Regions from separate parts of the Sphingobium sp. CFD-2 genome, predicted to be linked through region 4. Evidence: riboswitches for the same ligand, from Rfam matches in the RefSeq annotation. Region 4 holds a riboswitch; each other region holds the start of a gene.
What was found. A riboswitch is a leader RNA that binds a small molecule or an ion and turns the genes downstream of it on or off. The one in region 4 is predicted to bind cobalamin.
Positions count from the first base shown of each region.

Region 1: linked by a shared signal. The riboswitch ahead of LDB29_RS12820 (TonB-dependent siderophore receptor) and the one ahead of LDB29_RS22985 (TonB-dependent receptor domain-containing protein) in region 4 are both predicted to bind cobalamin.
Region 2: linked by a shared signal. The riboswitch ahead of LDB29_RS24315 (DUF1636 domain-containing protein) and the one ahead of LDB29_RS22985 (TonB-dependent receptor domain-containing protein) in region 4 are both predicted to bind cobalamin.
Region 3: linked by a shared signal. The riboswitch ahead of LDB29_RS24170 (HoxN/HupN/NixA family nickel/cobalt transporter) and the one ahead of LDB29_RS22985 (TonB-dependent receptor domain-containing protein) in region 4 are both predicted to bind cobalamin.

Region 1 is NZ_CP084405.1:2,594,429-2,601,517, reverse strand. Features, by position in the region: gene LDB29_RS12840 (nitrate reductase) at 1-1,496, shown strand, start outside; gene cobA (uroporphyrinogen-III C-methyltransferase) at 1,483-2,265, shown strand; gene LDB29_RS12830 (molybdenum cofactor guanylyltransferase) at 2,256-2,807, opposite strand; gene LDB29_RS12825 (threonine/serine dehydratase) at 2,807-3,790, opposite strand; cobalamin riboswitch at 3,876-4,091, shown strand; gene LDB29_RS12820 (TonB-dependent siderophore receptor) at 4,261-6,099, shown strand; gene LDB29_RS12815 (ABC transporter substrate-binding protein) at 6,107-6,988, opposite strand.
Region 2 is NZ_CP084406.1:897,707-904,795, reverse strand. Features, by position in the region: gene LDB29_RS24320 (MgtC/SapB family protein) at 168-674, opposite strand; cobalamin riboswitch at 1,015-1,205, shown strand; gene LDB29_RS24315 (DUF1636 domain-containing protein) at 1,397-1,804, shown strand; gene cobT (nicotinate-nucleotide--dimethylbenzimidazole phosphoribosyltransferase) at 1,801-2,817, shown strand; gene LDB29_RS24305 (histidine phosphatase family protein) at 2,814-3,377, shown strand; gene LDB29_RS24300 (adenosylcobinamide-GDP ribazoletransferase) at 3,374-4,084, shown strand; gene LDB29_RS24295 (threonine-phosphate decarboxylase) at 4,081-5,058, shown strand; gene cbiB (adenosylcobinamide-phosphate synthase CbiB) at 5,051-5,986, shown strand; gene cobU (bifunctional adenosylcobinamide kinase/adenosylcobinamide-phosphate guanylyltransferase) at 5,992-6,495, shown strand; gene LDB29_RS24280 (efflux transporter outer membrane subunit) at 6,530-7,089, opposite strand, start outside.
Region 3 is NZ_CP084406.1:865,170-872,258, reverse strand. Features, by position in the region: gene cobN (cobaltochelatase subunit CobN) at 1-1,416, opposite strand, end outside; gene cobW (cobalamin biosynthesis protein CobW) at 1,416-2,456, opposite strand; gene LDB29_RS24170 (HoxN/HupN/NixA family nickel/cobalt transporter) at 2,453-3,544, opposite strand; cobalamin riboswitch at 3,698-3,927, opposite strand; gene LDB29_RS24165 (LysR substrate-binding domain-containing protein) at 4,020-4,913, opposite strand; gene LDB29_RS24160 (efflux RND transporter permease subunit) at 5,309-7,089, shown strand, end outside.
Region 4 is NZ_CP084406.1:589,060-596,148, reverse strand. Features, by position in the region: gene LDB29_RS22990 (hypothetical protein) at 1-7, opposite strand, end outside; gene LDB29_RS22985 (TonB-dependent receptor domain-containing protein) at 104-3,472, opposite strand; cobalamin riboswitch at 3,646-3,863, opposite strand; gene LDB29_RS22980 (DUF2274 domain-containing protein) at 3,981-4,202, opposite strand; gene LDB29_RS22975 (TrbI/VirB10 family protein) at 4,205-5,302, opposite strand; gene trbG (P-type conjugative transfer protein TrbG) at 5,350-6,363, opposite strand; gene trbF (conjugal transfer protein TrbF) at 6,360-7,049, opposite strand; gene trbL (P-type conjugative transfer protein TrbL) at 7,046-7,089, opposite strand, start outside.

The DNA.
Region 1 (7,089 bases), on a different replicon from region 4:
TCGACCTGTTCCGCGCCATCAACGAAGGCCGGATCAAGGCGCTCTGGATCATGGCGACCAACCCCGCCGTCTCCATGCCCGACGCGGGCCGCGTGCGCGAGGCGCTGGAGGCGATCCCCTTCCTCGTCGTGTCGGACATCATGGCCGACACCGACAGCAGCGCGCATGCCCATGTCCGCCTGCCTGCCGCCGGCTGGGGGGAAAAGGACGGCACCGTCACCAATTCGGACCGCACGATCAGCCGCCAGCGCCCCTTCCTGCCGCTGCCCGGAGAGGCGAAGCCGGACTGGTGGATCGTCAAGGAGGTCGCGCGCCGCATGGGGTGGCGCAATGCCTTCGCCTATGATCGGCCCGCCGACATCTGGCGCGAACATGCGCGCCTCACCGCTTATGGCAATGATGGGCAGCGGGTGCTGAACCTGCGCGCCTGGGCCGCCATCGGCAATGATGCCTATGACGCCATGGAGCCGTTCCGCTGGGGCGGCACGCCCTTTGCCGACGGCCGCTTCCCGACGCCGGACGGCCGGGCGCGGCTGGTCCTGACGAAGCAGATGGACATGCAGGAGCCGCTGAAACAGTGGCCGATGACGCTCAACACCGGCCGTTATCGCGACCAGTGGCACACGATGAGCCGCACCGGCCTGTCCCCGAAACTCGCCCGCCATCGCGAAGAGCCGCTGGTGGAAATTCACCCGCGGGACGCGGCGGCGCTGGGGATTGCCGACCGCGACCTTGCCCGCGTCGAGACGGCGCAGGGCAACAGCATCTTCCGCGTCAGCCTGAACGAAGGCCAGCGGCGCGGCGAAATCTTCACCCCGATCCACTGGACGGACCAGACGTCCAGCGGCGGGCGCACCGGCCTGCTCCCGCGTCCGCTGGTCGATCCCCATTCGGGCCAGCCCGGCTTCAAATCCACCCCGGCCAGCATCGGGAAGGTCGCGACCGAGTGGAGCGGTTTCCTCATCCTGCGCGATCGGGAAGGGATCGGGCAGCCGGTGAAGCTGCCCTGCCTCTGGTCCACCCGGATCGCCGTGCCGGGCGGCGCGCTCTACGAAATCGCCGGCAATGGCGACCCCGCCCGCCTCGACGCCTTTCTTCCGAAGGGCGACCGCGTCGAGGCGATGGACGCATCGCGCGGCACGCGCCGCATCGCGACCATCGGCGAAGGCAGGCTGAACGGCGTGCTGTTCGTGACGCGCAGCGGCATGCTGCCCTCGCGCGACTGGCTGATCGGCCAGTTGCAGGCAGAGGGGGTGGGCGGCTCCGTCCTCGCGGCGCGGGGACCGGGCGCCGCTGGAGACAAGGGCGCGACCGTCTGCGTCTGCTTCGACATCGGCCTCAACCAGATCGTCGCCGCGATCCGCGAACGGCAACTGGTCGATGTGCCCGCCATCGGCAGGGCGCTGGGCGCGGGCACCAATTGCGGATCGTGCCGGCCCGCGCTCGCCAATATCCTTGCCCAAAACATGCAGGAGACGCTTCATGCAGCCGAATGATCTCATCGCCCCCGGACAGGTCTGGCTGGTCGGCGCGGGACCGGGCGATCCGGACCTGCTCACCCGCAAGGCCGAAAGGCTGATCGCGGCGGCGGATGTCGTCTTCCACGACGCGCTGGTCGGGCCGGGCGTGATCGACCTCATCCCCCCAGGCGTCGAGCGGGTCAGCGTCGGCAAGCGTTCGGGCCGCCATTCGAAGGCGCAGGGCAGCATCAACGACCTGCTGCTCGCGGCCGCCAGGGCGGGCCGCCGCGTCGTCCGCCTCAAGGGCGGCGACCCCTCGGTCTTCGGCCGCTCGGCGGAGGAGATCGCCCATCTGGCGGAGGCGGGCGTTGCCGTGCGCATCTGCCCCGGCGTCACCACGGCCAGCGCGGCGGCGGCGAGCGGGCATGCCTCGCTCACCCTGCGCGGGGTGGCGCGGGGATTGACGCTGGTGACCGCGCATCTGAAGGCGGGCGAGCCGCTGCGGCTCGACTGGGAAGCGCTGGCCCGTCCGGGCGGCACGCTCGGCATCTATATGGGCCGCGCGGCGGCGGGCGAGATCGGCCGCTGCCTGATCGCCGCCGGACGCGATCCCGAAACGCCGGTGATGGTGGCGGTCAACGTCTCCCTGCCCAATGAACGCCTGATCCGGGGCAAGCTGTCGGCGCTCGCCTTTCTGGTGCGGACGATCAGCGACGACGACCCGACCCTGCTGCTGATCGGGGAGGCGGTGGCCGGAACGCATGCGCCTGCCGACCTCGCCGCGCATGTTGGCCTTCACGCCTGACGACCGTCTCGACCCGGCCGGGTGAGTCTCTCCAGATCCTCGGGCCGGTTGATGTTGGGCAGCACGAACTCCGGCCGCTCCACGATCCGCGCGCCCACCCGCTCCAGCCAGCCACGGATCGACCGGTTATTCTCCTCCGCCAGATGCGCGTCCAGCTCGCCAGCCAGCGAAGCAGGCCAGAAGCCGATCAGCTGCTGCCCCTTGAGGATGGCGGCTCCCTGTCCGATCAACGCCTCCGCCAGCCCGTCCGGATAGGCGGGCACGTCGCATCCGGTCGTCAGCACCGCGTCATAACCCAGCGCCCGCGCATGATGCAGCGCCGCGTTCAGGCCCCCCAGCGGCCCCATGTCCGCAGCCGGCCGATCCGCCAGCCCGATCATCCCCTCCACCTGCCGGCCGCAGACCGCCACGGTTTCGACCTGCCGCCCCAGCGCCGCCACCGCATGCTCCAGCAGGCTGCGCCCATCCAGCATCGCCCGCGCCTTGTCGCTGCCGAACCGGCTGGACCGCCCGCCGGCCAGAACCGCCCCCATCAGCCGCATCATGCGCCGCCCGCGATGATCCGGGCATAGCTGTCGGGATCGACATTGCTGCCGGAGATCACCACGACGCTCGCCCCGTCGGCATCCGGAGCCAGCCCGGCCAGCATCGCCGCCAGCGACGCGGCCCCGCCCGGCTCCACCACCAGCTTGAGGGCCGAAAAGGCAAAGCGCATCGCGTCGCGCACCTGATCGTCGCTCACCGTAAGGCCGCCCGACAGATAGGCCCGGTTGATGGGAAAGGTCAGCGCCCCCGGCGCGGGAGACAGCAGGGCGTCGCAGATCGACCGCGCATCGGGCGATACGCTTTCCCGCACGCCGCTCGCCAGCGAGCGCGCCGTATCGTCGAACGCTTCCGGCTCCACCGCCAGGATCGCGACGCCGGGCTGGCGCGCCTTCACGGCGGTCGCAATTCCCGACACCATGCCGCCGCCGCCGCAATTGACGAGGATCTGGCCGATCTCCGCCCCCGCTTCGGCGGCCTGTTCCATGATCTCCAGCCCGATCGTCCCCTGGCCGGCCATGATGAAGGGATCGTCGAAGGACGGCACCAGCACCGCGCCCCGTTCATTCGCCAGCCTCGTGGCGATTTCCTCCCGGCTTTGGGTGAAGCGGTCATAGGGCACGACATCTGCGCCCAGCGCCCGCGTATTCGCCGTCTTGATCGCGGGCGCGTCGGCCGGCATCACGATCGTCGCCGCCATGCCCAGCAACCGCGCCGCAAGGGCCACGCCCTGCGCATGATTGCCCGAAGACCAGGCGACGACCCCCGCCTTTCGCTCCGCCGCGTCCAGGCGGGCCAGCCGGTTGTAGGCGCCGCGGAACTTGAACGATCCGCTGTGCTGCGCGCCTTCGAACTTCACCAGCACGCGCCGGCCGCAGCGGGCGTTGAGCGCCGCATTTTCCAGCAGCGGCGTGCGGATGGCGGCAGGGGCGATGACCCGCGCCGCATCCTCGACATCGGCGGGGCTGATGGCGAACGGCATGCAATCTCCTTCCATGGCTGCCTCTTGGCATGGCCGCCGCTTTCCCTTATGGCGCGGGACGCGGGCGGGGCAATGCCTTCGCGCGCAAAAAGAAGATCGCGCCGGTGCCCCGAAGGGGGCTGAAAACGGGAATGCGGTGCGGACGGGAAACCGTCCTATTCCGCGGCTGTCCCTGCAACTGTAAGCGGTGAGCGCGATGCACTTCGGCCCAGGGGCCGGCCACTGGACGCAAGTCCGGGAAGGCGTGCATCGCCGCATTGACCCGCGAGCCAGGAGACCTGCCGGCGCATGGTCGCTCTTGCCTTGGTCCAGGGTATGGCCATGGCACGGTGTTCTCCGTCTGAGCGACGAAGCGGCGCAGGGCCGCATCGGTGCGGGGGGAGGGCGCGGGCGCCGGCCATTTCCCCCGTCCGGCCGCGCAAGCGGACGCCCTGAGCCATGTTGCACCGGCGCTCAGGGGGAATATAGACATGTTGAGGATTTCCATTTCCATCGCCGCCTTGCTCGCGGCCGCTCCCGCCCTGGCGGAGGATGAGATCATCGTCACCGCGCTGGGCATCGAACAGCCGCGCGACGAGGTCGGCCAGGCAGTCACGGTCATCGACGCCGACACCATCCGCACCCGCCAGAGCGTCAGCGTCGTCGACCTGCTGGCCACCACGCCGGGGGTGCGCTTCAATCGGGCCGATGCGGTGGGCGGGGTCACTGGCGTTTCACTGCGGGGGGCGGAAACGACGCAGACGCTGGTGCTGATCGATGGCGTAAAGGTCAACGATCCGAGCGGGATTGGCGATGCCTATGATTTTGGCAATCTGCTGACCGGCAACATAAGGCGGATCGAAGTGCTGCGCGGTTCCAATTCCGTGGTATATGGCAGTCAGGCGATCGGCGGTGTCGTCAACATCATGACGGGCGCGCCCGCAGAGGGTTTGGCCGGCAACGCCTCGGTCGACTTTGGCTATGCCGACACGCTGAATGCAAAGGCAGATATTTCCGGTGCCACTGGCATGGTGTCCGGCGGCATCGGCATCGCCTATTTCAACACCGACGGCATTTCCGCCGCCGCCAACGGCACTGAAAAGGACGGCTACGAAAATCTCGCGACCAACGCGAAGCTGAAACTGGCCTTTGCCGACAATCTCAGCCTCGACCTGCGCGGCTATTATATCCATGCCGATCTCAACACCGACCTGTTCTTCGGTGCGCCGATGGAATCGAGCGATGTCAGCAAGCTCGACCAATATATCGGCTATGCGGGTCTCAACCTGTCCTTGTTCGACGGCAAGTTGACCAACCGCGCCGCCGTCACCTGGTTCCGCAATGACCGCGATTATATGCTCCAGCGGGGCGAGGCGCCGGATTACGGCTTCTCCGGCACCAATCTGCGCTTTGAATATGAAGGCGTCTATCAACCGGTCGATCAGGCCCGGCTCATCTTCGGTTACGAGCATGAACGGCCGGACTATGATTTCTTCTATCATGATTTCTTCACGGGCGACAAAGTCGTGGGCAAGGCAAAGGCCGACATCGACAGCGTCTATGCCCTCGCAGTCGTGAAGCCGTTTGCGGGCCTCGCATTGACCGGCGGCGTCCGGCATGACGATCACAGCCAGTTCGGTGGCGCGACGACCTTCGGTGCAAATGCGAACTACACCCCCAATGGCGGCTCCACCAATTTTCGGGCCAGCTATGGTGAGGGTTTCAAGGCACCCTCCCTCTATCAGCTTTACGACAGCTTCAGCGGCAACCGCGCACTCAAGCCCGAGCGGTCGAAAAGCTATGACATCGGTTTCGACCAGAGCCTGGCGGGCAGTCGGGCGATGCTCTCGCTGACGGCGTTCCGGCGCGTTACGCGCAACCAGATCAATTTCGATTATGCGACTTCGCTCTACGGAAATCTGGACCGCACCCGCGCCAAGGGCGTGGAGGCGATGCTGACGCTGCGGCCCGTCGATGCGCTGACCGTCACCGCCGCCTACAGCTATGTCGATGCGCGCGACCGCAATACCGACGCCCGGCTGCCGCGCCGCGCCGCCAATGCGGTCAGCGTTTCGGCGGACTATGTCTGGCCCTTCGGCCTGTCGACCGGCGCGACGGTGACGATGGTAGGCGACAGCTTCAACGATGCGACCAATATGGTGCGGCTGGACGGCTATGCGACGGCGAACGTCCGGGCGTCTTTCCCGATCCGGGAAAATCTGGAAATCTACGGCCGCATCGACAATCTGACCGATGAGAAATACGCCACGGTCCATGGCTATAGCACTTATGGCCGGTCGGCCTTCGGCGGCGTGCGTGTGCGCTTCTGAAAATAGCCTAATGACGCGGCGCGGCGTTCACCCGCGCCGCGTCCTTGCGCTGCGCTGTGCCCTTGTGCGCAGCGCCGTCAAGCTGCGCTGTGCCCTTGTGCGCAGCGCCGTCAAGCTGCGCTGCGATGCCCCGCGCCGCCTCGACATAGGCGGGGCCGCCGCACACCGTCCACGCCTGCGGCACGCGGATGCGCGGGATGGCGCGCAGTATGGGGTGGTGCAGCATTTCCGTCCCATGATCGACCACCTTCTCGCTGCCGCTCTCCACGATCAGCCAGTCCGGACGGGCGGCGATCATCTCCTCCAGCGACAGTTGCGACAGCGCCGGCTTGCCCAGCCTGCGGGCCAGATTGATCAGGCCCACCCGCTGCATCAGGTCGTCGACCAGCGTGCCGGTGCCGGTCATATAGCCGCGCCGCTGATAATAGGCCGCGACGCCGCGACGCTTCGGCGGGGGCAGGGCGGCGAGGTCGCGGTTCATCCGGGCGATCATCGCTTCGCCCCGTTCGGGATGGCCGACCGCCGCCGCCACCTGCCGGATCTGCGTCAGGATCATGGCATAGCTGTCCGCGCTCGCCAGCCCCAGGGTCCGCCACTGGCCCGGCGGCGCGCCGACGACGCTGCCGCCGGAAGGAAAGCCGATCAGCAGGTCGGGGCGGATCGCCAGCACTTCCTCCGCCGGGCGCTTGAGGGTGCGGAAGGCGCGGGCCCTGCCGACCGCCGCCGACAGTTCCGGGTCGTGCCCATAGGGGCTGAGCGCGGCGATCTGCGCCGGGTCCGCCAGAGCGAGCACATATTGGTCGGCGCAGGTGTTGAGCGACACGATGCGCCGGGGTTGGGCGGGCGCCGCGCCGGTCAGGGCCAGGGCGCAGAACGTTGTAAAGATCATTCTGCACCGCACGCTGCTGCTCCCGGATCGTGCCTCAACAAACCAATGTGCTCCCGCCTTCGCAGGAGCACGGCACGCTGTAGCAAGCAGGGAAGGACGCG
Region 2 (7,089 bases), 310 kb from region 4:
TATGCCCTTCCGACCCGGCGGCGATGGATCATGCGCCGGCTATTCCGATCCGCGCAGATGACGGCGCGGTTTCGGGAATGACGATCCGTTAGGGCGAAGGGGCAAAGGGGCGACGGACCATGGGCGGGCGATTTCCGGCTGCTCGTTTCAACGCATCTTGCCGGCTTTCAGTTTTCGCGCTCCGGGGCGGACCCGCGCCGGTTGGGCATGGTCATGGAATCGGCGTCCGGATCGTCCGATCCGCTCTCGCGCGGACCGATATGCTTTTCGAATATGAGCAGCAGAGAAAGCAGCAGCAGCGCGATCAGCGACCCTGCCAGCACGAGGACATATTGGCCAGCGCCCGCCGTGATCCCGACGGCAGCGGCCATCCACAGGCTTGCCGCCGTGGTCATGTTGCGTACATCTCCGCCGCGCACGAAGATCAGGCCGCCCGCGATGAAGCCGATGGCCTGGGCAAGGCCCTGAACGACGCGGATCGGGTCGCTGTCCTTGTGGACTTCCGCCAGTTCCAGGGCGGACAGGGTCAGCATGGCCGAACTCAGCGATACCAGCCCGTGGGTGCGCAGGCCCGCATCATGGCCGTTGCGTTCGCGCTCGAACCCCAGGGCGAGCCCCAGCAGGGTCGCGAGAAAGAGGCGGACGAGCGTGGTGCCGAGGTCGTTGGCCAACATAGCCATAATACCCGCGAGAGGCGCACCCGTTCCCGTGAATGCGGGCCGAATGGGAAAGCGGCTGCGCGCCTGCCGCTCAGCGTTCGGTGATGTCGGAACGGATGTGCGCGATCAGGTCGTTGACCAGCATGTCGTTTTCAGCCGTGCATGCGAACAGGCGGCAGAACCAGTCCATCCATCGCGTCAGAATCGCCATGGCCCTCTCCCTATCGCCCGATAATAGCAGTTCACGCAGGTGAAGAGAAGCTTTGCCATTGCCCGGCCGAGGGCAAGTCGCGCGATTGGAGCGGGCTGGGCCGGCTTTGTTTTTCCACCCTTGCGATTGGACGAAGGCGGCTTTATCAGCGCTGGTGCGACAGGTTCCCCGCAAGGGGATGAAAAGGGAAGTCGGGTGGAACGCCCGCGCTGCCCCTGCAACTGTAAGCGGCGAGCCATCCGGCCATCGCGCCATTGGGCCATGAAGGTCCGAGAAGGCGGCCGGAAAGCATCGACCCGCGAGCCAGGAGACCTGCCTGACGCCGTCGTTCTTCGACCGGACAGGGTGTGCCGGCCGAACGGGGGTTCCCTCGCTGAACGACAGCCATCGCCTTGCCGGTTGGACCGTGCGGGGGAAGGCCTGTCGCCTGCCTGGTGCCGGACCGTCCTCCCTTGCCCGGTTCCCGTCGGGGCACATGCCGTCGGGCGGGAGGATGTGGAATGACTGATTTGCGGGGCGATCGCTGATGCTGCGGGCCGTGGGGCCGGGGGCTTCGGTCGTCGTCTGTTCGACCTGCCGCCTTTCGGGGGAACAGCGGGAGGATGCTGCCGGACGGCGCGGCGGCGCCTTGCTGGCGGAGGCGCTGCACAGGGTACGCGATGGCGATCCCGCTTATGCGTCCGTCGCTGTTCAGGACATGCCCTGCCTCTTCGCCTGTCAGCGCCATTGCACGGTACATGTGCGCGGAACGGGCAAGATCGGCTATGTGCTGGGCGACTTCACGCCGGATGAGGAAGCCGCGCGCGCGATCCTGGATTATGCCCTGCGCCATGCCCAAAGTGACGAGGGCGTGGTGCGCTATGCGGACTGGCCCCAGGGGGTGAAGGGGCATTTCATCGTCCGCACGCCGCCCGAAGGCTTCGTCTGTTCATGATCCGGTTCAACGACCGCGCGGCCTTTGCCGCCGCGCTGGCCGCCCTTCCCGCCCCGGATGCAGACGCCACCGAATCCGCGGCGGCGCGGCAGCGGGTGCTGACGAAGCCGGCCGGTTCGCTTGGGCGGCTGGAGGAGATCGCGCTTTTCATGGCGGGTTGGCAGGGGCGGGAACGCCCCCGGGCGGAGCGCATCCGCGCCGCGATCTTCGCCGGCAATCATGGCGTGGCCGCGCGCGGAGTCAGCGCCTTCCCGGCCGAGGTCACCGCCCAGATGGTGGCGAATTTCCGTCATGGCGGCGCGGCGATCAATGCGCTGGCCCAGGCCTGCGGGGCGGAGCTGGCCGTCGTCGCGCTCGATCTGGAACGGCCGACGGAGGACATCTGCGTCGCGGCGGCCATGAGCGAGGCGGATTGCCTGAGCGCGATCAATGCGGGGGCGGCGGCGGTGGAACCGGGACTGGACCTGCTGCTGCTGGGCGAGATGGGCATTGCCAACAGCACGCCGGCGGCGGCGCTCTGCGCGCAGGCCTTTGGGGGTGCTGCGGCCCATTGGGTGGGACGGGGGACAGGCGTGGATGGCGACGGGCTGGCGCGCAAGGCCGAAGCTGTGGCGCGGGCGCTCGCCCTGCACGGGGCGCATTGCGCCGATGCCTTCGACACGTTGCGCCGGCTGGGCGGGCGAGAGATCGCGGCGCTGGCCGGTGCGGTGCTGGCGGCGCGGATGCTGCGCGTGCCGGTGATGCTGGACGGGTTCATCGGCTGCGCGGCGGTCGCGCCGCTGGCGAAGGACAATCCGGCGATCGTCGGGCACTGCATGGCCGCCCATATGTCGGCGGAGGCGGGGCATGAACGCCTGCTGGCCGCTCTGGCGCTGGAGCCGTTGCTGCGGCTCGACATGCGGCTGGGCGAAGGAAGCGGCGCGGCGGTCGCGGCGCAGATCGTGCGTTCCGCTCTGGCAGCGCATGGCGGCATGGCGACCTTTGCCGAAGCGGCGGTGGCAGGTGCGCTATGAACGCCTTTCCCCTCCACCTGATGCGCCATGGCGCGCCGCAGCTTGCCGGACGGTTGCTCGGCCATCTGGACGCCCCGCCGGAAGCGGAGGGGATCGCCCTCTGCATCGAGCGGGCGCGGCATCTGGATTTCGCGCGGGTGGTGACATCCGACCTCGCCAGGACGCGGGCGCCGGGCGCGGCGATCGCGGCGGAGCGGGGTATCGAACTTGACGTCGACCGGCGCTGGCGGGAACTGAATTTCGGGGATTGGGAGGGTGCGGACCCCGCGCTCCTGCCTGTGGAGGATCTGGCGCGCTTCTGGGACGATCCGGACGGATTTCCGCCGCCTGGGGGCGAAAGCTGGACCGACCTACGCGCCCGGATCGGGGACGGGCTGGACGTGCTTGGCGAGCCGGCGTTGGTGGTCTGCCATGCCGGGGCGATACGGGCGGCCCTGGCTGTGCTGTGCGGTTTCGACGTGCGGCAGGGCTGGGCGGTGGACCTGCCCTATGGCGCGGTGCTGAGCCTGCGGGTCTGGCCGGAAGGGCGGTCGGGACAGATTACGGGCCTGATCGCATGAAGCGGCTGGTGCTGGCCCTGCAATTGATGACGCGCCTGCCGTTGCCCGCGCAGGATGTCGATGAGGGGGATTTCGCCGCCGCCATCCGCTGGCTGCCCGCAACGGGCATTGCCGTCGGGCTGGTGGTCGCGGGCGGTGCCGGGCTGGGCATGCGCATCGACCCTTGGGCGGGGGCGCTGTTCGGCCTGGTCGCCTGGGTGGCCGTGACGGGTGCGCTGCACCTGGATGGATTGGGCGACATAGCGGATGCGGCGGGGGCGGCGCATGGCGATCGGAGCCGCCTGTCCGCCGTTCTGGCCGATCCGCATATCGGCAGCTTCGGCGTTGTCGCCATCGGCCTGCAACTGGCGGCCAAGCTGGTGCTGTTGCAGCTGTGGCTGGAAAGCTTTCCGCCATGGATGCTGGCGGCCGTGGCGATGGTGGCGCGCATCGGGCCGCTATTCTGGACGCGCTGGCTGCCGCCGCTCCATGAAGGACTGGCCAGCCGTTTCCGGGCCGGGTGGCGGGCGGAGCCGTTTATCCTCTGGTCGATATTGGGGCTGGCGCTGGGTTATCGGGAGCCTGCCCTTTTGGCGGCGATCCCGTTGATCCCGCTTTGGGGTCTTTGGCTGAGCTCGCGGATCGGCGGCATCTCCGGGGATGGGCATGGCGCCGGCATCGAACTGCTGGAAAGCGCCCTGCTGCTGGCGATGGCGGTGGCGCGATGAGCGGCTTCACCTGGCATGGCGGCCGCCTGGCCGAAGCGCGGGGCGCTTATGGCGGGCAGGACTGGATCGACCTCTCGACCGGGATCAGCCCCCTGGCTTGGCCGGGGTCCGATCATCTGTCCATCGACTGGCGGCATTTGCCCGATCCGCACGATCTGGCGGCGATGGAGGCGGCGGCGGCAGCCTGTTTCGGGGTCGATCCCGATCATCTTTGCACCGTGCCCGGCAGCGAGGCGGGATTGCGGCTGGTGGGGCGGATGCTGGACATGCCCGCACGATGGCTCGTGCCCAGCTACCGCACCCATGCGGAGATTTTCGCGCATGGCGCCCCGATGTCCGCCGATGAAGAACCGCCTCGCGAAGCGATCGCCCTGCTGCTCGCCAACCCCAACAATCCCGACGGCCGCATCCTGCCGCCTGCCCGCCTGCTGCAATGGCTGGCCCGGCTGGAGGAGCGCGGAGGATGGCTGATCGTCGACGAAGCCTATGCCGACGCCGTGCCTTCATGCAGTCTGGCGGGCGAAGTGGGGGATGGGCGGCGGCTGATCCTGTTGCGGTCCTTCGGTAAATTCTTCGGGCTGGCCGGTGTCAGGCTGGGCTTTGTGCTCGGGCCGCGAGAGGTCGTCGCACAGCTGCGGCGGATGCTGGGGGAATGGCCGGTTTCGGCGGCGGCGGTCGCGTTCGGCGGCGCGGCCTATCGCGACCGGAACTGGATCGACGGGACAGTGACGGCGCTGGGCGAGCACGCGGCGCAACTGGATGGTTTGCTGGCGCGGCACGGATTGGGGGCGCGGGGCGAATGCCCGCTATTCCGTCTGGTGGAGGTGGAGGATGGGTGGGCCCTGTTCGACAGGCTGGCGCGGCGTTCGATCCTGACGCGCCCCTTCGAGGAGGACCGGCGCTGGCTGCGGATCGGCCTGCCTGCCGATACGAGGGCTCTCGCCCGTCTTGACCGGGCGTTGGCCGATGGGTGAGCCGGTGGCCCTGGCGGCGCTGATGCTGGATGCGGCGCTTGGCTGGCCGGGCTGGCTGCATGCGCGGATCGGCCACCCGGTGGGCGGTTTCGCCCGGATCATCGGTGCGGCGGAGCGGCGATGGAACCGGGAGGCGTGGAGCGGCCCGGTGCGCCGCTGGACGGGAATCGCCCTGCTGTTGCTGTTGCTGGCCGTGGGCGGGGGTGCCGGTCTGGCTTTGGAATGGGCGATCCGCCGCTGGGGCGGGTCCATGGCCTGGCCATGGCTGGCGCTCGCCGCATGGCCGGCGCTGGCGCAGAACAGCCTCTATGTCCATGTGGCGCCGGTGGTTCGGGCTCTGGCGCGCGGGGATCTGGATGCCGCGCGGCAGGCGGTGGCCCGGATCGTGGGCCGCGACACGGCCGCGCTGGATGAGGCGGGCGTTGCACGGGCCGGCATAGAAAGTCTGGCCGAAAGCTTCTGCGATGGCGTCGTGGCGCCGCTGTTCTGGCTGCTGCTGCTCGGTCTGCCGGGAATATGGGCCTATAAGGCCGTCAACACAGCCGACAGCATGATCGGGCACAAGGAAGCGCCCTATACCGACTTCGGCTGGGCGGCGGCCCGCTTCGACGATTTGTTGAACTGGGTGCCGGCGCGGCTCTCCGGCTTGATCCTGTGCGTTGCGGGCGGCGGCGGATGGGCCGTGTTGCGGCGGGATCGCCGGAAGCATGCCTCGCCCAACGCGGGATGGCCGGAGGCGGCGATGGCCGGCGCGCTCGGCATCCGGCTGGCGGGACCGATCCACTATGACGGCGTGCTGCACGACAAACCATGGATCGGCGCGGGTGGGGAAGCGGACGTCCGCGCGATGCGGGCCGCGCTCCGGATCTATTTGCGCGCCTGCCTGCTGCTGTGGGTCCTGGCCGCCATTTGGGAGAATGTCGGATGACGAGAATGCTGGTGCTGGGCGGATGCCGGTCCGGCAAGAGCCGCTATGCGCAGCAACGCTGCGAGGCTGTCGGGAACGGGAACCTGGCCTATATCGCGACCGCGCAGGCCTTCGACGCGGAGATGGAGGAGCGGATAGCGCGCCACAAGGGTGAGCGTGGAAGCCGCTGGCTGACCATCGACGCGCCCATGGACCTGCCCGCCGCCCTGTCCAAAGCAGCGCGCCGGGCAGATGCCGTCCTGGTCGATTGCCTGACGCTGTGGCTGACCAACCTGATGCTTGCCGAAGAGGATTTGGCCAGCGCCCGGGCAGCGCTGGCGGAGGCGATGATGGCCTGTCCGGTTCCTGTCGTGCTGGTGAGCAATGAAGTGGGCCTCGGCATCGTGCCGGACAATGCCCTGGCCCGGCGGTTCCGGGACGAGGCGGGCTGGCTGAACCAGCAGATGGCGGCCCTGTGCGAGGACGTCATATTGATGGCCGCCGGCTTGCCGCTGCGGTTGAAGGGCTAAGGTCAGGCGGCGTAGGTTCGGCCAGCCATGGCGATCACCCTTCCCGAAAATCGGCCCCGATGACCCGGTAGAGCAGGATGCGGTTCCTGATCAGCGCCAGGTTCGTCGCGATCGCGCTTTGCTGCGCATTGTAGAGGCTTCGCTGGCTGGTCAGGCTGTTGAGGAATGGGTCGATGCCCGCGCGATAGCGTTCCTCGGCCAGCCTGTAACTGCGCTGGCTGGCGAGGACCAGACGCTGCTGGGCGGCCTGCTGCTCGTCAATCGTGCCTTCGCGCGCCAGTGCGTCGGATACTTCCTGAAAGGCGGTCTGGATCGCCTTTTCATATTGGGCAAGGCTGAGGTCGCGCTGCGCCTTGCTATATTCGAGATTGCCGCGAGCCGCGCCGCCGAAGATCGGCATGCCGACGGACGGCGCCGCCGACCAGGCGAAGCCGTCGCCCGTGAAAAGCGACGACAGCGCCGAACTGGCGACGCCGATGGCCGCGGTCAGGCTGATCCTCGGGAACATCGCGGCGCGCGCCGCGCCGATGTCGGCATTGGCGGCCTTCAGCTGATGTTCGGCCTGCAGCACGTCCGGCCGCTGGAGCAGCACGT
Region 3 (7,089 bases), 280 kb from region 4:
CCCTTGGGGCAGCGTGGCGAAGACTGCGTCATAGGCCTGGAGCGAGAGGGTGATTTCACCCGGACGGTCCGGCGCGGCATTGGTGATGCCACCTGTCATGCGCTGCATCAGCGCGGCGCCGTCGGTGGGCGCATCATCCGTTCCGTAGCCTGCTTCCGCCAGGGCCTTCAGAATGGCGGCGGCACTGGCGGGCGTATCGAGGCCGACGCCATTGCCGATGCGGCCATCCCTGTTGGGATAGTTGGCGAGGATGAGCGCGACGCGACGTTCCTCCACTCGCGTTCTACGGAGTTTAGCCCAATTTGCAGTAAGTTGGGATACGAAGCTGACACGATCTTCCAGTATCTGGGGCACGACGATGCTGCATTCCGTGCGGGCATCGAACCGTGCCGCGGCCTTGAAGGCGACCGCGCGGGTGAAGAGGCGGCCGTCCACCTCCGGCAGCGCGACATGCATGGCGAGGTCGCGGGGGCCAAGCCCGCGGGCGCTCGACTCCCAGGCGCTCTGTTCGGCGCTGGCGAAGATCGTCTGGAGGATCGCGCAATCCGCCTGTTCGAGGATGGAGGGCGTGCGCGGCTCGCCCGGCGCGCTGGCGGCAAAGGCGGTGGCGTTGAGGATGACGTCCGGCGGCGCCTCCGCCATCAGCCCTTGCAGGAAGTCCCGGGCGAAAGGTTCGCGCAAGGCGCGCACATGGACGGGAAGGACGTTGAGGCCCGCCGTCTCCAATCCCGCGACCATGCGGTCCACGGCGTCCAGTGTGCCCGCGATCAGCAGCGTGCGGTAGAAGAGGAAGAGGGCTGTCGGCTGCCCTGCCTTCCATCCGCTCCTGACCTGATCCAGCGTGGGTCGATCCACGCCGGGCAAATAGAGGCCCGCGTCGGCCACCGGAACGGGCGCATCGGGAACGCCCGCATCGAAGCCGGCAAGGCGGGCGGCGTTGCGCAGGAAGGCGATGGCGTTGGCAATGCCGCCCTGCCGCAGATAGTCGCGCAGGAGATCGCAGCTCTCCGCCGTGACGGTCGATGCGGCGCGCAAAGCGGGGTCATCTTCTCGCCCATCGGCGATCGCCGCAAAGGCTATGCCCTTTTTCCGGGCGATATTTGCAATCTCATCAATGCCATAGGGCCAATAGCTCTTGCCGCCCAGCAGGATGACGCAGACGAATTTGGCGTGGGCGACGACCTTTTCGACATACAGATCGACGGAATAGGGGTGCTTGAGCTGGAGGAGATTGGCCAGCCGGATTTCGGGCGCCGCCCTGCCCAGTTCCTGCCCCAGAACATGGGCTGCGCTCGCGAAACAGGCAAGTTCGCTGTCCGCCACGGTCAGCAGCACGATGTCGCCCGGCGACTGGCCGAGGTCGATGGCTTCGTCGCCGTTGGAGACGGTGCCGGGCGTGGCGGTCAGCAGATGCATCAGGCAGCGGCCATCTGCGCGCCGAGCGCGGCCTCTATGGCGGCGCGGTCCATGCCGCTCTGGCCGATCACCACCAGGCGGGAGCGGCGCGGTTCGTCGGCCTGCCAGTGCCGGTCATAATGATGCTGGATGCGGGGGCCGACGGCTTGCAGCACGAGGCGGGCGGGGCGCCCTTCTATGGCGAGGAAGCCCTTCACGCGCAGGATGTCATGCACGGCGATGCTCTCCGCCAGCGCCGCCAACAGCGGCTCCGGACCGGAAAGTTCGCCCAGGTCGACGATGAAGCTCTCGAAATCGTCATGGTCGTGATCCTCCCCATCGTCATGGTGCGAGGGACGGGCATCGATCCCGTCCTCCACCCCGGCGCCGAGGCCGAGCAATATGGCCGGTTCGATCTCTCCCCTCGCCGTGCGGAGGATGCGGACGCCGGGGCGGATTTCCTGGGCCAGTTCCTGCTCCAGCACGGCCAGCCGGTCCACGGCGACCAGATCGGTCTTGTTGAGCAGGACAAGGTCGGCGCAGGCAAGCTGGTCCTCGAACAGTTCCTCGATGGGGCTGTCATGATCCAGCGTCGGGTCGGCCGCGCGGGCGGCGGCGAGCGCCGCCTCGTCATGGGCGAAGCGACCCGCCGCCAGCGCGTCGGCGTCGATCAGGGCGATCACTCCGTCGACCGTGGCGCGCGTGCGGATGTCGGGCCATTGGAAGGCCTTCACCAGCGGCTTGGGCAGGGCAAGGCCGCTGGTCTCGATGATGATGTGATCGGGCGGGGTGGGCCGGTCGAGCAGCTTTTGCATGGTCGGCAGGAAATCGTCGGCCACGGTGCAGCAGATGCAGCCATTGGCCAGTTCGATGATGTCCTTGTCGGGGCAGGCTTCGTCGCCGCAGCCCCGCACCAGCGCGCCGTCGACGCCCACGTCCCCGAATTCGTTGATGATGAGGGCGAGGCGGCGGCCGCCCGCATGTTCGATGAGGTGACGGATCAGCGTGGTCTTGCCGGCGCCGAGAAAGCCAGTGATGACGGTGGCGGGAACCTTTTTCATGCGGGATTTCCTTGCGGTTGGTGGCTGGGGATGGGAGCGACTTCGATCTCGTCGAAGCCTTTCCAGCGATAGATGGCCCAGCTCAGCAGCCAGCAGGCGGCGAACAGGCCGATGATGATGAAGCCGAGGCTGTTGAAATGCTCGCCAAGGTCGGCGGCAAGGGTCCAGACGCCGCCGCTGAGGCCGAGCTTGTCGCCCAGCAGGGCCGCTGCCTCGATCCCGCCGATGAGCAGCGCGACCAGCGCCGACACCAGCGTGATGGTGATATTGTAGTAGAGCTTGCGGATCGGCTTCACGAACGCCCACTGATAGGCGCCCATCATCAGGGCACCGTCCGCCGTGTCGATCAGCGCCATGCCCGCCGCGAAGAGCAGGGGAAAGATGAGGACGGTCGCAACCGAAAGGCCGCTGGCGGCCTGACCGGCGGACAGGCCCAGAATGGCGACTTCGGTTGCGGTATCGAAGCCCAGACCGAAGAGGAAGCCGAGCGGAGCCATGTGCCAGCTTCGCGTCACCAGCCGGAAAAGCGGGCGGAAGAGGCGTGCGAGCAAACCCCGATTGCCAAGCAATATGTCCATATCTTCATCGACATAGGCTCCACCCTTTCGAACATGGTTGAACGTCCTGAGAACTGATCGGAGGATGATCAGGTTCATCGCCGCGATGGCGAAGAGGAAGGTCGCCGACACCATTGTCGCGATGGTGCCGCCGATGGCTCCCGCCGCTTCCACCCGGCTCAGCGCACTGGCGGCGACAGCGATGGCGACGGCGGCGATCAGGACGATGCCGCTATGGCCGATGGCGAACCAGAAGCCGACGGTCAGGGGCCGCTGGCCGTCCTGCATCAGCTTGCGGGTCACATTGTCGATGGCGGCGATATGATCGGCGTCCACGGCATGGCGGAGGCCCAGGCTCCAGGCCAGCAACGCCGTGCCCAGCATGACCGGATCGCCCGCGAAGATCGTGAAGGCCGCGATCCAGGCCGTCAGATTGGCGGCGATGAGCCCGGCGAACATGCCGGTCGCGCGGCGGCGAAGACGGCTGGCCGGCGCCCCGGGCGATTCCGGCTCATGGGTCGATATGCTCATAGGGTCGGTACCCCGTCGGCGTCTGCGAAACCGGACGGGAGCCGCCTTCATGCCGGACGGACGCTCTTGCGCCCGGCATGCCGACAGCAGCTCCCGCTGCGTGAAGCGTCGCTCAGACGGAGGACCGTGCCGTGGCCATCCCCTGGACCAAGGCAAGAGCGACCAGACGCAGGCAGGTTTCCTGGCTCGCGGGTCATAGCTTGGCGCATGGCCTTCCCAGGCCTCGCATGATTTAGCGTCCGGCCCAGTGGCTGATCCTCCGGCGCTTCCGGGGGATCGCTATGCGTCTCGCTCGCCGCTTACAGTTGCAGGGACAGCCGCGGATTCATCACCGCATTCCCTATTAAGCCCCTTGGGAGGGCACCGGCGCGATCATGAAGGTCGGTCGAAACCACCCTTCGGCGGCCATGCATAGAGGCTGGAACAGGGAATGGGAAGAGGAGGCTTGAGCAGAAGATGTTTCCTCAATTAACTCCTACAAATGACGTTCTTCCAGCAGGGTCTTCAGAAAGGCCTGGCCGGTCGGTGACAGATCCTCATGATGGATCAGCCAGAGCGCGCTCATGACCGGCACGTCGAAGGGGCGGTTGATCACATTGTCGACGTGCAGCCGCGCCATCGACCCGGCAATCACCGTGGGGCCGAAGCCGGCCGCGACAAGGCCCAGCAGGGTCGCGAGGCTGCGGGCTTCATGCGAGATTTTCGGGACGAACCCTGCTTCCGCGCACAGGGCCTGGAAATGCTCCGTGAACCCTGTCCCATTGGGCGCGCCATAGAGCACCAGCGGCTCGTCGGAAAGGTCAGCGATGCGCGGCGGGGCAGGGCGCAGCGCCAGCGGATGATCGGCGCGCAGGGCCAGCACCATCTCTTCCTTGAGTAGGCATCGGGACAGCATGCCTTCGGGCAGCGCCGGCGCCTCGAAATTACGCACGATGCCAAGGTCGAGCTGACGGCTCGCCACACTCTCCACCTGCTCGTCGCGGCCTTGTTCGCGCAGGATCAGTTCGACATCGGGATAGGTCTGGCGGAAGCGGTAGAGCGCCCGCGCCACCGGAGGCACGAAGGGGCCGGAAGTGGTGAAGCCCAGCCCCAGCCGCCCGATCTCCGCCCTTTGGGCCATGCGCGCGATCTGTGCGGCGCGGTCCGCCTGGGCAAGGGTCCGGCGTGCTTCAGGCTCGAACAGCCGGCCGGCCTCCGTCAATCGCACCCTGCGGCTGGTGCGGTCGAACAGGCGGACGCCCAGTTCCTCCTCCAGAGCACGGATCTGCTGGCTGAGCGGCGGCTGCGATATGCCGAGGCGCAGCGCGGCGCGGCCGAAATGCATCTCCTCAGCGACGCACAGAAAATAGCGGAGATGGCGAAGGTCCATGGATCATGTCGCTCAACATATCGATCATGCCATATTATATATTAGACGCAGAATGTCCAAGGGCGCATGGGCGGCTTCGAATGTGGCGGCGTCTCCCGGCTGGCCGGCGGAGGTGCGCGGGCTATGCCCCCTCATTGCCGCAGCACTCCGCCATGGCCGGGGATGCCGTCGCATTCTAGGATGTGTGGAAATTCGCTTCGCCCCGAACGAAGTCCCCACGCGTCTTGGAGCATTTCCGCGCTGGCCGCCTTTCTGGCGACGGCCGGAAATGCGGCAAACGATATGCGCATTTCCTGGCGCGCTTCGTCTTTGGTATCAGGCGGCGAAAATATCTGGAGAGGTTGTATCGTCATGTGCGGCGGGGATCGTCCGGCGGCGCATCCGTGGAGTCGTGAATGATCGGTATCGTCAAGGTTGCCCTGCATCGTCCGCTCACCTTCATCGTGATGGCGATCCTGATCGCGATCGCGGGGGTGCTGGCGGCAGCGCGAACGCCGGTCGACATCTTTCCCAATATCCGCATTCCCGTGGTGGCGGTCGCCTGGCAATATGCGGGCCTGTCGCCGGAGGACATGGCCAACCGCATCGTCAATCCCTATGAGCGCGTGCTGACCACCACGGTCAACGACATCGAACATATCGAGAGCCAGTCGCTTCAGGGCATCGGCATCATCAAAATCTATTTCCAGCCGGGCGCCGACATCCGCACCGCGACCGCGCAGGTGACGTCGGTGTCGCAGACCGTGTTGCGCCAGATGCCGCCGGGGATCACGCCGCCGCTTGTCCTGAATTACAGCGCGTCGACCGTGCCGATCCTCCAGCTCGCCCTGTCGGGCAAGGGGCTGTCGGAACAGCAGCTGTTCGACATGGGGATGAACCAGGTCCGCCCGCCGCTGATCACGGTGCCCGGCCTTGCCATGCCTTTCCCCTCGGGCGGCAAGCAGCGGCAGGTGCAGATCGACCTCAATCCGCTGGCGCTTCAGTCCAAGGGGCTGTCGGCGCAGGATGTGGGTGCGGCGATCGCGGCGCAGAACCAGATCAATCCGGCCGGTTTCGTCAAGATCGGGGAAACCCAGTACAGCGTGAAGCTGAACAATGCGCCTTCCTCCATAGAGGCCCTGAACGACCTGCCCGTCAAGGTGGTCAACGGCGCGACCATCACGATGCGCGATGTCGCGCATGTCCGCGACGGCAGCGGGCCGCAGCAGAATATCGTGCATGTCGAGGGCAGCCGGTCCGTGCTGCTGACCATCCTCAAGAACGGCGCCACCTCCACCCTGGCGATCGTGGACGGCGTCAAGGAAAAGCTGCCCCAGATCGCGGCGGGCCTGCCGGACAGCCTGAAGATATTGCCCATCGGCGACCAGTCGCTGTTCGTGAAGGCGGCGGTGGAAGGCGTCATTCACGAAGGCGCCATCGCGGCGGCGCTGACATCCCTGATGATCCTGCTGTTCCTGGGCTCCTGGCGCTCGACGGTGATCATCGCGCTGTCGATCCCGCTTGCGATCTTGGCGGCGGTCGCGGCGCTTGCAGCCTTCGGCCAGACGCTGAACGTCATGACGCTGGGCGGGCTGGCGCTGGCGGTCGGCATATTGGTCGACGACGCCACCGTGACCATAGAGAATATCAACTGGCATCTGGAGCAGGGCAAGGGCGTGATCGAGGCGATACTGGACGGCGCGGCGCAGATCGTGACGCCCGCCTTCGTGTCGCTGCTGTGCATCTGCATCGTGTTCGTGCCGATGTTCTTCCTGCCGGGGGTCGCCGGATTCCTGTTCGTGCCGATGGCGCTTTCCGTCGTGTTCGCGATGATCGCATCCTTCATCCTGTCGCGGACGCTGGTGCCGACCATGGCCATGTATCTGCTACGGCCTCATGTCGAACAGGGCGACGCGCATATGGCCGGAGCGCCTGCCTCGCGCAATCCGCTGGTCCGCTTCCAGCGCGGGTTCGAACGGCGCTTCGAAAGGATAAGGCGCGGCTATGTCGGGCTGCTGCACCGGGCGCTGAATGCGCGCAAGCCCTTCCTGCTCGGCTTCATGGCCGTCGTTCTGCTGTCTTTCGGGCTGTTGCCGATGCTGGGCAGCAACTTCTTCCCCTCGGTCGATTCAGGGCAGATCGCGATGCATGTGCGCGTGCCGGTGGGTGCCCGGATCGAAGACAGCGCCGCCCGCTT
Region 4 (7,089 bases):
TCGCCATTTCGATTCTCCTACGAAGTTACACGAGTATTCCCCCTTGCTGTTGCGCCACCGCCGCGATTGTCGGGGTCGGCGACGCATCCAGTTCGTCGAGCGGCTAGAAGCGGTAGCCCAGAGTCAGCCGCAATGAGTCGATTCGGTAGCGCGATTCCGAGCGCCGGATATCGGTAGGTGAGTTAGCGCCTTGCCCTATCGGACCTATTTGGAAGCCGGTGTAGATCGGCGGTGTGCCGCTCGCACCGGCAGCGACCGTATAATCGCCATCCTTGATGTTGGTTCGCAGATATTCGAGGCCGATCGTCAGCGGCCCCGCGATGCGTTGCTCGATACCGCCGCCATATTGATGGCCCCAGCGATGCTTGCCGGCATTGCTTTCCTCGAAGGCGTTGACGGTATTGGTCGTCGCGAAGCTATGATCGATATTGGCGCGGATGACGCCAGCGGTCACATAGCCAAGCGTATTGCGCCAAGAATAGCCGGTGCGCGCTCTTAAGGAGACGCCGGATTTCAGGCGACGGGTGAAGCTGTAGCTGGTCGGCGGCAGTGCTTCCCGCGTGCTGATGTTCGTCAGCAGGGCATAGCCGGAGACGCTATCGACAAGATCGAAATCGGCCCATTCGCCCACCAGACCGAACAGCCAGCTTCCCACCTGATGATCGTAGCCGACGCGGAACCCGTAATCGGTGCCCTTGCGCTTGTCGGACCGCACCCCATCATCCGGCGTGTTGCCCAAGGCAGCACCCGCGCCAGTAAACCCGGGAGCGAAGGCGTTGCGGTCGATGAAGTTGCCATCGCCATCGAACCTAGCTACCCCTTCGATCTGGCCGCCGAACACGCCATTCTGCCGCTTGTCGAAGATGAGAATTTCATCGGCGTTGCGGCGTCCCCAGCCACGGCCGACATGACCGCCCGCATAGAAGCCGGTCCAATTCGTGCCGCCATTACCGTGCAAGGCAGGAGAGGCAACGGACCGCCAATCCTTCGCCCCGAAACTCTTTGCGATCGTCACGTAGAACGTGCGGCCTTGGCGGGGATAGTAGGGATTGAACGCAAGTGGGTAGTTTTGACGCACAAGGTTTGCTTCGTCGTCGAAGCAAGAATAGTCGCCTGTCTCGTCCGCCTCCAAAGCGCTGCACTTCCAGTAATTATATGGGTGAAGCCCATCGTTGCTGCCAACCATGTGCATCTTCTGTTTCGGCCCGGCATTGAAAATATCGGACACGCCGCCCGATATCGTCAGGCCATGCGGCAGTCGGAGATGCGCACCGGCGTCAAAGGTGGTGAGCGGCGCTTCATAGGTATAGCTGTTCTCATCGCTGCCGGGGCTTCTGGACTGGCTGATATAGCGACGTCCACTGTGACGAACCTCGCCAAATGTCGTTAGCGCGCCGCCCAGGAAATGCAGATTGAGGCGCGCGTTCGCGGTGAAGCGGGGGTTCTGGAGCGTTCGCAGATTGCCCAGAACACGTTCCGCGACGGGAATGGCGGGATAGACGAAATAGGTCCCCTTGACATAGTGCCCCTCCTGCACCGTCGCGGCGAGCTGGAGGTCGGCGCGGTCGCCCCATTTGAGGCTTGCCTCGAACTCACCGCCCCTGGTGATGGTCGTGCCGGAATTGACATATTTCCCGCCCACGGGCGTCAGGAACAGCGTGATTTCATCTTTTGTCCGGCGCTGGAAATAGGTGGCGCGGAAGCTGCCCGCGAGATCGCCGGCAATCGTGCCGTTCCAGCCAAGGCCGGCATCCCAGTTGCTGCCATGTTCGCGCAGCAGCGGCATTGTGTTGCCGACGCTGTCGGCACCAGCCTGAATATAGACGCCGTCGCCATAGATTTCATAGAAATTGGGATAGCGGTTGTAAGTGCCGTAGCTGGCGAACAGCAGCCAGTCCGAACCCACCTTTTTCTTGGCGCTGACGCTCCATGTCGGTTTCCAACCGTAATTTCCGGATGACGGACCGAAGGGGTTGTCCTGGCTCCCCAGCACCGGCCCGGTCAGCTTCTCGATCCGGAAGATCGGTGCCACCTGGAGGTCGCCCAGCGTGTGGAATGTGAGCGTATCCTGAACCTGGATGTTGGTGAGCTGACGCTTGTAATGCTGATAATAATCGCCGCGCCGTAAGCCTGTCACCGAATTGATGAGGTTGTCGGCGTCGTAGCGCATCGTCTCCCAATTATGCTGGACGTGCAATTCGAGAAGCTGCGTCACATCCCACTCCGCGCCGAGCGTGTAGCTGGCGTCGGCGGTCAGGCCGTAGCGGGTGGTGTGATACAGCGCCGTGCGGCTGCCGACGCCGAACGGTGCCGCCATGTCGTAATTGTTGAACCGCTTGCGCTGGTCCATGAAGTTGAGGTTCAGCGCCAGTTCGAGGTCGCCGAAGCGGTCATGCCAGTTCAACGCACCGTCATGCTGATATTGCTTCTGCTGACGCCGCTTGTTGAAGGGAACGCCCAAACTGGCGAGCGAGCCTGCGGTCAGGTTCACCTGGGGGAATGTGTATTCCGGGAGATCGATGAGGCTGTAGCCCTGAAGTCCACCATATTGAGTGGGCACAATCTCCGGCATGTACCGGTCCATATGGGTGAAGGAATATTTGGCGGTGATATTGTCGTTGCGCCATTTCACCATCACATTGTCGCGCTGGAAACTGTTATTCTGCCGCTGCCGCGTGGTTGGGAACTGGCAGACAGGATTGATGGCGCGCACCGGCTGATATTCGGAAGAGATGCTGCACGGCGTGTTGGATAGGCCGTCCCCACTCCATTCTCCGTCGCCATATTCGATGCCGTCCAGGATGCGCGCGGCGATGAGGGGATATTTGAATTCACCCTTGCTGCGTTCCATGTCGAGACCGAGCAGAAGACCGCCGCCGAGCAGCGGAAAGCTCAAGTTCCCCGAAAACTGGCGACCGCCATAGGACCGCGCACCGGCTGACACGGTGCCACTCAGGTCGGTCGGCATCTTGGTCACGATGTTGATCGCGCCGCCCAGCGGCGCACCGGAGAAGCGCGCGGGCGTGACGCCGCGATAAACCTCGACGCGCTCGACGTTGGAAATCGGGATCGTGGAGATATCAGCCGCCGTCTCGCTGGAGAGATTGAACGGCACGCCGTCGATGTAAATGTTGACTTGGCTGGGCGCGCTGCCCCGGATGCTCGTAGTCGTATAGCCGCCCGTGCCGCCGACGCGGCGGACGTAGACGCCGGGAATCTGGTCGAGCAGATCGGGCAGCGCCTTGTGCTCGCCGCGCGTGTCGTCGGGATAGACGACCGAGACCACCCCCGGCGAGAGAATGTCGCGCAATTCCTCGCGGCTGTTGGCCGTGACGACGATTTCCTGTTGCGTCTTGGGCTTGCCGGATTCTTCGCCCGAAGGGGCAGGATCACTGTCGGCCGCCTGTGCCTGTATGCCCCACGCCGACAGCCCCACCGTCAGCGCGAACCGCGAAATCGTCGAAAGTCTCACTCCATAGCCCCCCTGGCGCCGAACCCTGTCGGGCGGGGGCGTGCCGTCACGAACGGTCGGGCGCGAGAGCGGGCGGACGCCTCAAGCGCCCGTCACACGACCGATGCGGCCCCCGCCGCACGTTCGTCGCTCAGACGGAATACACCGTGCCCCGGCCATCCCCTGGACCAAAGCAAGAGCGACCAGACGCCGGCAGGTCTCCTGGCTTGCGGGTCAAGGCTTGATGCACGGCCTTCCCAAGCTCTCGCTCAGTGGCTTGAGGCCGAAACCCCGTGTGCATCGCGCTCGCCGCTCACAGTTGCAGGGACAGCCTCGGATTCGGATGGCGGACCATCCTCACCGCGTTCCCGTTTTAATCCCCTCTCGGGGAACCGGCGCGATCATAGGCTCACTATTGCAAACCTAATGATTGCCGTAAGGTTAAGCCGTGTGTGAAGCAAGCGGGGACTGATCCAGATTGCACGGCGCGGCCATACTCTGTCGGGAATCAGGTGAATCCGTCAGCCGATTACCCGGCTGACCGTCGAGCCTTTGCAAATCCCCGATCCGTGGCAATGAACCGTTCCAGCATCGGCACGACAAGCCTGACGGGATCGGCGGGGGTCTGGCCGCTCTCGCGGGCCAGCACCTCGGCGTAGTCGGTCAGGTCGCGATGAAGCTGCGCCGGCAGTTCCAGCGTGAACTTCACCGGCTTGTCGTCTGGAAGCGGGCCGAGTTTCAGCTTTGCCATGTTCAATTCCTGTAGGATTCGAGGACGAGATCCCGCGTCACGATGACCCTGACCGGGAAGCCCGGTCGGATGGTCAGCGTCGGGGCGACCTGCAACTGGCGCTGGACGATCTGTTGCCCGGCCTGGTTGATGGTGTCCTGCGCCCCGTCGCGGATGGCGCGGATCAGCCGGTCCTCGTCGTCGGTCGCCAGTTCGGTGCCGATGCCGAGCAGCGTTGACAGCCCGGCTGCCTTCATCAGATCCCACCAGTGATAGTCAACGCCATCTTCAAGGCCGGCATAGCCGCTGGCGTCCGCTCCGGGCTGTCGCTCCAGCACGATCGAGCGGCCGTTTGGCAGGATCAGGCGGTTCCAGACGAGAAGGACACGACGCTGGCCGAAGGTCACGCCGGCATCGTATTGGCCGATGATGCGCGTCCCCTGCGGAATCAGGAGCAGGCTGCCGGTCGGACTGTCATAGACATTCTCCGTCACCTGCGCGGTGATCTGGCCGGGAAGGTCCGAACGGATGCCGGTAATCATCGCTGCCGGGATCACGGCTCCGGCCTGAAGGATGTAGGGTGATGCGGGGGCCATGATGCGGTCCAGGGCGACAGTCTGCCGATCCACCGGGCCATTGAGGAAGGCGGTATGCCGGTCCTGCGTGCCGGCAGCACCAGGCTGGCCGGTCAGACCAAGGCCGGCGAGACTCGGGCTTGCAGCCCCTGTTCCGGGGGCGGTCTGGAAGAAGACGCGGCTGACGCGCGCGGCCTCTTCCTCGGCGATGCGGCGCTGTTCGGCGGGATCGACGGCGGGCGTCGCCATGACCGGCGGCGTGACAGGCTGCCCCCTGTTCTGCGCGTCGAGGATCGGGCCGCCGAGATCGCCGGGCAAGGCCGGCCCCAGGACGGGGCCGGTATAGTCGCGCGGCAGGCCGGATAGCCCGTCCGCCGTTGCACGATTCTCGGTCGAGTAGAGTTCTTCGCCGCTGCCGCTCATATCGCGGGTCTGGAGGGCATAGATCAGCGCACTGCCGATCCCGAACAGCGCGACGGCTCCTACCCCAGCCAGCGTCTTACGGGACAGACGGGTGACGCGGGGCGGTTCGGCTCGCAGCCGCATCGGCGCGGTGGTGTCCGGTGCGGCTTCTACAGTAGTCGTGTCTTCGGTCATGACGGGGATTCTCCGGTCGCCTTTGCGGGCTGTGCGGCCTGCCGTTGCTCGATGCGGACGATCCTGACGGTCTGCTGACGATCGCCACTGCCAAGGCGTAATTCGGCGGCGCCGAACAGGCGGTCCACGATCAGGATGTTCTGGTGAATGCGGCTGTTGACGATCTGGGTTTCGCCATCGGAGCCGATGACGAAGATCGGCGGCATCTCGCCCTGCACGATGCCGCGCGGGAAGACGACATAGATGCGGCGGCCGTCGTCAAAGACGGAGATGGGCTTCCACGGCGGATTGTCGCCGGTCAGGCCGTAGCGATAGTTGCGCGCCGCCTCAGTCGGGATGATCGGCGCGGCGGGAACGGTCTGACCCTGCCCTGCCGGCTGCGCAGGATAGGCCCAGGCGACGGACGGCATATAGAGCGCCTCGCGGGCACGCAGCTCAATCATATAGGTACGCCGGCTTGTCGTCACGACGAGGTTTGTGGCGATGTCCGGCCGGGTCGGCTTCACGAGAATATGGACGCGCCGGGTCGCACCGCTACCGCTCTCGGTATCGCCGATGATCCAGCGGGCTGTGTCGCCTGCCGCGATCGGACCCGCGCCGGTCAGGCTCTCGCCCGGCTCCAGCGCGATCGTGGTGATCTGTCCCGGTGCGGCATAGACCTGATAGAGCGCGCCTTCCGACCAGGGATAGATCTGGATGGCGTTATAATAGCCCTCGCGGCGCGGCTCGACACGGGCGGCGGCATTGGCGTTCTCGACCCGGCCTGCCGATGTCCCGGCAGCGGTCCCGCCGCGCGCGACCGTCCATGCGGGCGGCGTATGCAACGGACGAGACTGATCGTCAGTTGCGGGGGCCTCCACGACGGGTAGCGAGGGCACGTCGGCGTCGTAGCTGAACTGCGTCCGGTTGGTGGCGCAGCCGGCGAGCATGGTGGCGGACAGCATCAAAGCCGCGAAGGCGGGTTTGCGGAGAGCGGTAAAGCCGGCTTGGCGGAAGGTCGCGGAGATCATTGGCTCATCTCCCGCGACCATGAGATTGCGTTGACGTAGATGCCGAGCGGATTGGCACGCAGACGCTCGGCGTCGCGCGGGGTCTGGATCACGATGGTCAGGATCGCGGTCCAGCGTTCGGTCGTGGAAAGCTGGCCGTTCTCATAGTGACGCTCGGTCCAGGCCACGCGGAAGCTGTCGTTCGATGCCCGGATGACGCTGGACACCTCGACGGCGACCTGTTGCCGGCCGACCTTGGTGAACGGGTCGTTGCTGCGGGCATAATCGTTCAAGGCCGCCGCGCCGCGATCCGTGGTCCATTCATAGGCCCGGAGCCAGTTCTGTCGGACGATGATGGCGTCAGCCGGAATCGCGCGGACCTGTTCGATGAAGCGGCCGAGGTGGAACGCGATCTGCGGATCGGTCGGCCGATAGTCGGCAACTGCCGGAGCGACCGTTTGCGACTGGCCGATATTATCGACCTGCACCACCCACGGCACGACCGTGCCGCGCGCCGATTGCCAGACAAGGGCGGCGGCGAAGCCGGCCGACAGGATCAGCGAGCCGAAGGCCATATAGCGCCAGCTCTTCGCCTGCACGCGGGCCGAACCGATGCGTTCGTCCCAGACCTGTGCGGCCTTTTGATAGGGTGTCTCCGGTTCCGGCGATTTGCCGTAATGGGTCGATGGTCTTTTGAAGATGCTCATGAGCGGTCACTTTCAGAAAGATTGACGGAAGAGCCGCCTC